Regions from separate parts of the Vagococcus carniphilus genome, predicted to be linked through region 2. Evidence: predicted binding sites of a transcription regulator. Region 2 holds the regulator's gene; each other region holds the start of a gene.

The links. Region 2 encodes LexA, which represses DNA repair genes until DNA is damaged. Its sites were predicted from a motif close to CNAACANNTGTTNG; they were not measured.
Region 1: the regulator LexA is predicted to act here: its motif matches at 1,168-1,181, upstream of uvrB (excinuclease ABC subunit UvrB).
Region 3: the regulator LexA is predicted to act here: its motif matches at 926-939, upstream of H9L18_RS00520 (type 1 glutamine amidotransferase family protein).

Annotation. Positions count from the first base shown of each region.
Region 1 covers NZ_CP060720.1:928,765-931,044, reverse strand. Annotated here, with positions in the region: gene uvrB (excinuclease ABC subunit UvrB) at 1-1,119, opposite strand, end outside; gene H9L18_RS04655 (C1 family peptidase) at 1,286-2,280, shown strand, end outside.
Region 2 covers NZ_CP060720.1:2,070,109-2,072,388, forward strand. Annotated here, with positions in the region: gene tkt (transketolase) at 1-11, opposite strand, end outside; gene H9L18_RS10190 (DUF896 family protein) at 118-360, opposite strand; gene lexA (transcriptional repressor LexA) at 510-1,130, shown strand; gene H9L18_RS10200 (hypothetical protein) at 1,235-1,444, shown strand; gene H9L18_RS10205 (cation:proton antiporter) at 1,680-2,280, shown strand, end outside.
Region 3 covers NZ_CP060720.1:106,642-108,921, reverse strand. Annotated here, with positions in the region: gene H9L18_RS00530 (purine-nucleoside phosphorylase) at 1-144, shown strand, start outside; gene deoD (purine-nucleoside phosphorylase) at 156-863, shown strand; gene H9L18_RS00520 (type 1 glutamine amidotransferase family protein) at 998-1,588, shown strand; gene H9L18_RS00515 (helix-turn-helix domain-containing protein) at 1,610-2,280, opposite strand, start outside.

The sequences.
Region 1 (2,280 bases), 1.1 Mb from region 2:
TAATCTAAAACCATAATCTACTAACATTTGTTTTCTCGCTCTATCCCCATTATACATTCCTCGAACTTGAGGCATTGTTACGTGAGACTCATCCACCATAATTAAAGAATCTTCTGGAAAGAAATCAATTAATGTATAAGGTGGTTCTCCTTCGTCTCGTCCTTCCATATGACGAGAGTAATTTTCAATACCTGAGCAATAGCCCATCTCACGCATCATCTCAATATCATAGTTCGTTCGTTGTTCAAGGCGTTGTGCTTCTATCAATTTTTCATCTTCTCTTAAATCTTTTAGTCGAACATCTAATTCATCTTGAATTCTTGTAATAGCTTTTTCCATTTGTTCTTCATTTGTCACAAAATGAGTAGCCGGGAAAATAGCCACATGTTCTGTATCTGACATAATTTCACCAGTTAATGCATTTACTTCTCTGATTCTATCAATCTCATCACCAAAAAATTCCACACGAAGAGCTTGTTCATCTCGAGAAGCTAAGAATATTTCTACTACGTCTCCTCGAACTCTAAAGCGTCCCCGTTGGAAATCAATATCATTTCTGTCAAACTGAATATCTACCAATTCTCTTAATAGTTGATCTCTTTCCATCTCCATCCCAACACGTAAAGACAGAACTTGCTCTTGGTATTCTTTTGGATCTCCTAATCCGTAAATACAAGAAACAGAAGCAACCACAATCACATCGTTTCTCTCTAGCAATGAACTAGTAGCTGAGTGACGTAATTTATCAATTTCATCATTCACACTTGAATCTTTTTCGATATAAGTATCACTTGAAGGAACATACGCTTCTGGTTGATAATAATCGTAATAACTAACAAAATATTCAACAGCATTATTTGGAAAAAACTCTTTAAACTCACTATATAATTGACCTGCTAACGTTTTATTATGAGCAATAATCAAGGTAGGTTTGTTGACTTCTTTAATCACATTTGACATCGTAAAAGTTTTACCCGATCCTGTCACACCTAGTAAAATCTGAGCTTTTTCTTTTTTATTTATATTATCTACAAGGGTTTTTATTGCCTCTGGTTGATCACCAGATGGCTCATATTTCGAAACCAAATCAAAGGTATGATCAGTACTTCTTTCTATCATAATTTCATTCTCCTTTGGTTGTATATTGACCTTTTTATTTTACCATAGCGAACATATTTTCGCCAATTGAAACGCCTAAAAAAATCGGTCATTCATATGGCTTTTCTTTTTAAATTAAAAGAGTACAATAAAGGTGTAGTCAAATTATGAGAGGATGATTAAATTTATGTCAAAAGAAATTTCTATCGAACAAATCAAACAATTTAATAATAAATATCATTCTGTTCCTAGTCATTTAATCAGTCAGCGAGCAGTTATGAAAAATGGGATTTTAGCTTCATCTGAAAATCAAGCTTCTATCGTCAAAAATAATCCTGTGTTTTCTATTGATTTAGATACAGGGGATGTCTCAAATCAAAAACAAAGTGGACGGTGCTGGATGTTTGCAGCCTTAAACACTTTCCGTCACCAAATAAGTCAAACCTTCCATATTAAAGATTTTGAGTTATCTCAAAATTATACTTTCTTCTGGGATAAGTTTGAAAAAGCTAACTATTTTTATGAAAATATTTTAGCTACTAGTAACGAATCTTTAACAAGTCGAAAGGTTGCTTTCCTTTTACAAACACCCCAACAAGACGGTGGACAATGGGATATGTTAGTAGCAATCATTCAAAAATATGGTATCGTTCCAAAACAAATTATGCCAGAAACTTTCAGCAGTTCTCAAAGTCGTGAAATAAATGATTTTCTCAATAAAAAATTAAGAAAAGATGCTGTCACTTTAAGAAAAATGGTATCAGACAGCAAAACAAGCGAAGAAATTGCTCAAGTAAAAGAAAGAATGTTGCAAGAAATTTACAATTTATTAGCAACAAGTCTTGGTACTCCACCAGACTCATTTGATTTTTCTTATGTCGATACTGATGGAAATTACCAGTTGAAACAAAACCTAACACCTCAATCTTTTTATGATGAATTTATTGGTCGAGATTTAGCAGATTATGTTAGTGTCATTAACGCACCAACTGCTGATAAACCATATAATCATATGTATTCAGTTGAACTTTTAGGTAATGTTGTTGGTGGAAAAGAAGTTCGTCACTTAAATGTTGATATTGAAACATTTAAAAAATTAGCTATCGATCAACTAAAAGCAGGAGAGGCTGTTTGGTATGGTTGTGATGTCGGTCAATCCTCAACAAAAGATTCAGGCGTTAT
Region 2 (2,280 bases):
TCGAACTTCATAAAATACATCCTCCTATTTAGGTTTAATTTACCTTTATTATATTCTAACGCTAATGAGACTTTTTTGCAAGGCTTTTCATATATAAATCAAAAAAGAAGGGACTACTTATCTTCCATGAAGTCCCTTATCTTTTTGAATTTCTTTTAATTTATCAGGTGTCACATCGTTACCTTCAGTATCAACAACCTTCATTCCTTCTATATGATTACGCATCCCACCTCTAAAGCGAGCTAAGTACTCTTCACGTAATAAAGCTTGTTCTTTTTTTTCTGTATCGGTTAAGCCAGTTGTAGTTTTTGATTTTTTAGCTAGCTCATTAATACGGGCTAATTTTTCTTTTGATAACATTTATTCTCTCCTTAAACATTAATACGTACCTATAATTTTAGCTTAATTCCGAAAAAATTACAATTAATTCTCCCCTTAAAAAAGCGAACACCCGTTTGATTTTATTTTAAAAATATGATACACTCAAAAAAAAGAAAAGAGGCCGACTTATGACAAAGAAACAATCTTCGAGACAGGTTGACGTCTTACGATATATCTATGAACAAGTTGAAGAACGTGGCTATCCACCTACCGTTAGAGAAATCGGTGAAGCCGTTAATTTATCTTCAACATCAACTGTTCATGGTCATCTATCACGTCTAGAGAAAAAAGGACTTATTTTAAGAGATCCAACTAAACCAAGAGCTATTGAATTGACCTCCGAAGGATTAGACGTTATTGGTGTAAAACCGACAACGATTCCAATGCTTGGTGTGGTAACAGCTGGTGAGCCTATCTTAGCAGTTGAAGAAGCTTCTGATTTTTTCCCTCTACCACCTGATTTAAAATATGAAGAAAATTCTTTATTCATGTTAACAATTCGTGGCGAGAGCATGATTAATGCCGGAATTTTTGATGGTGATCATGTTATTGTAAGAAAACAATCAGTTGCTAATAATGGTGACGTTGTTATTGCTATGACTGATGAAAATGAAGCAACTTGTAAGAGATTTTTTAAAGAAACTAATCATATCCGATTACAACCTGAAAATGATACATTAGAACCTATTATTTTAGATGATGTTTCTATCCTCGGAAAAGTTGTTGGACTATATCGTAATCATATTTAAAAAATAAAGCAAAATTTGCTTTATTTTTTTCTTTACAAAAAGAACGTTTGTTTGTATAATATAAATACGAACAGATGTTCTAAATTAATTAGGAGTGATCAATAATGGAAGCTATAAGAAGATACGGATTGTTGTTAATTGTTTTAATGTTGGGAATTGTCTTAGGTACTTTTGGTTGGCAAGCCGCTTTGGTCGTTTTAACTCCCCTGTTTATGATTTGGTTAATGCTTTGGGATGAAAAAAGTTATAAGAGAAAACAATATAAACGTTATACAGAAGAAAAACAGCAATATGCTTATAGAAACAGCCGATAAAGATATCGGTTGTTTTTTATTTATACACTTTATCCACTCGAAATACATAATTAATGAATTTTTATTCATATTTTTAAATATTTTTTTATAAAAAAACGTAATCTATAATGATTATTATTATAAAAAGCCTATAATTAAGTTTTTTTGAATTTAAAAAAATCATATCGTTTGCTTTATTTTTATAAATATTTTAGTATAAAGGATGTAATTAAATAATTTTAAGGAGAGGATATTATTGACGCTAGAGTTAATAAAAATGATTATTTTTATTCTACTAGGCACCAAGGTGGCAGGTCATCTTTGTAATCGATTCAACTTGCCTGTCGTATTTGGTGAATTAACACTAGGTCTATTACTTGGACCCGCCATTTTAAACATGGTACAAGAAACAGATGGTATTGCCATGTTTTCTGAAATAGGAATTATCTTACTAATGTTTTTAGTTGGATTAGAAAGTGACTTAAACTTACTCAGGCGGTATTTAAAACCTGCCATTATAGTCGCCACGTTTGGTGTCTTCGTACCATTTATTTTCATCGCAATTCTCGGTCATCTAATTGGCATGGGAACTCCAGAATCATTCTTTTTAGGCATCATTTTTAGTGCCACATCTCTTAGTATTACCGTACAAGTTCTGAAAGAATACGATTATTTAGATAATGAAGCAGGTTCTATTACTTTAGGGGCCGCTATTCTTGATGATACCCTCGTAGTTATTCTCATTAGTATTTTCACAGCTGTTGTTACCTTTGATGCAAGTGTTGGATTCACTGCTACAATGGCGTGGGATTTAATTGGAAAGAAAGTTTTATTCTTCTTCATTATGTATCTTGTTG
Region 3 (2,280 bases), 1.1 Mb from region 2:
ATGCGTGTTTTAGGTATTACTTGTGTAACTAACTTAGCTGCTGGTATGCAAGCTAACTTAAACCATGAAGAAGTAGTAGAAACAACTGAACGCGTGAAAGCTGACTTTAAAGAGTTAGTGAAACGTACATTAGAAAGAATTTAAGGAGCGATAACATGAGTGTACATATTGGTGCTAAAAAAGGCGATATCGCAGACAAAATTTTATTACCAGGTGACCCTTTAAGAGCAAAATATATTGCAGAAAAATTCTTAGAAAATCCTGTTTGTTACAATGAAGTTCGTGGTATGCTTGGCTATACAGGAACTTACAAAGGACATAAAGTATCTGTTCAAGGAACAGGTATGGGAATTCCATCAGCTTCTATTTATACAAATGAATTAATTCGTGAGTATGATGTTAAAAAATTAATGCGAGTAGGAACATGTGGCGCTTTAAATGAAGACGTTCATGTACGTGATTTAGTATTAGCTCAAGCAGCTGTTACTAATTCAGCTTTTATGAAAGCTGATTTCCCAAATCACACATTTGCTCCAATTGCTGATTATGATTTACTTTCAACAGCTTATGATGTTGCTAAAGAAAAAGGCTTTAACATTCACGTTGGTAACGTCTTATCAGATGATAGCTTCTATAAAGATGATTTATCAGATACCTTCAAATTAGGTAAACATGGTGTCTTAGGTGTTGAAATGGAAGCAGCTGTTTTATACTACTTAGCTTCTAAATATGGTGTTCAAGCTCTTGCTTTAATGACAGTGAGTGATCACATGATTACAGGCGAAGAAACAACATCAGAAGAACGTCAATCAACATTTGATGAAATGATGATTGTTGGACTTGAAACATTAATTAAAGAATAATATGAAAAACTACTTATCGAAAATGATAAGTAGTTTTTTTGATTATAATTTGATTAAAAACAGGAACGTGTGTTCTTGAAAGAGTTAAAAATATCTTTTATAATTAAGTAAATAATGATTAGAGGAGATTGATAATGAAGACTGCTATTTTTTTCTTATTAGATGATTATGCCGATTGGGAAGGTGCCTATCTTTCGAGTACGTTAAACAAAAAAGAAGACTGGATAGTGAAGACAGCTTCCATTCAAAGAGAAGTAACCTCTATTGGTGGATTTACAACTAAAATAGATTTTTTAATGGACGAATTACCAAAGCAAATTGACTTGTTTATTATGGTCGGTGGGAACTCATGGGGGATTGAAAATAAAGCGCTATTTACTTTAGTTAAGAACTATTTAGAAGGAGAAGTAACAGTTGGTGCAATATGTGGTGCTGTTGATTATTTGGCTAGAAATGGCCTTTTAAATGATCACAAGCACACAGGAAATTCTCTTTATTTATGGGAATCATTTGAGAATTACACAAATGGCGCTAACTTTATGGAGCAGCAAGCTGTCAGAGATCAACAATTAGTGACTGCTAACGGAACTGCACCTAATGAATTTACAAAACTAATTTTAGAAGCTATTGAATTTGACAGCACTGAAGCAATTGAAAAAACAATGTATATGAATCAATATGGTTTTTATAACTATTGTGAAAAATACGGAAATCCATTCTTTTAGACCAAAAAAAGTCTTAGCAATCTAAGACTTTTTAATTTCGTTTAGTTTTAATAAGGTGTTATCAATCATCTCTTGATATTCTTTTTTATTTTTAGAAATATAGTCTAAAACAGAGTCGTTTGTCTGCTCACTTGTTAGTTGAAAATTATCAAAAGGTTTATCAGAAAGAATCAAATTTTTCCTAACTTTAACATTGATATTTTCATTAGCAGTTGGATCGTTATCTTTTGAGATAATTAACTCTATATGTGATTCATTTTTGACTTCTATTACTAGATTGTCTTTTCTTGTTATCATTTTTAAGCCAATGCGTGGTGAAGCTAAATTGACATAATAATCAGTGTCACCTTCTATAAGCTCAAATTGTTTGTCAGTAGTTTGATTTATTTTGTCTATCTGTAAAATTTGCCAACCCAGTTCTTTTAAATTACTTAGGTATCTTTGTTGATTCACTTTTAAGACTAAATTGAATAGTAAAAAAACTAACACAATAGCGGCACTTATTTTTAAAATTAAACGGTAGTATTTATTTCGCTTCATTTCTTTTGTAACGTCTTTTACGATTTCAGTGTCTTCTCTTAGCAAGTTATCAAGAGGAATTTCAAGTAAGTCGCTAATTAAGATAATTGTTTCTAAATCAGGATAATTTCGTCCAACTTCCCAACTAGAAACAGTTGGTCTCGAGACATTAA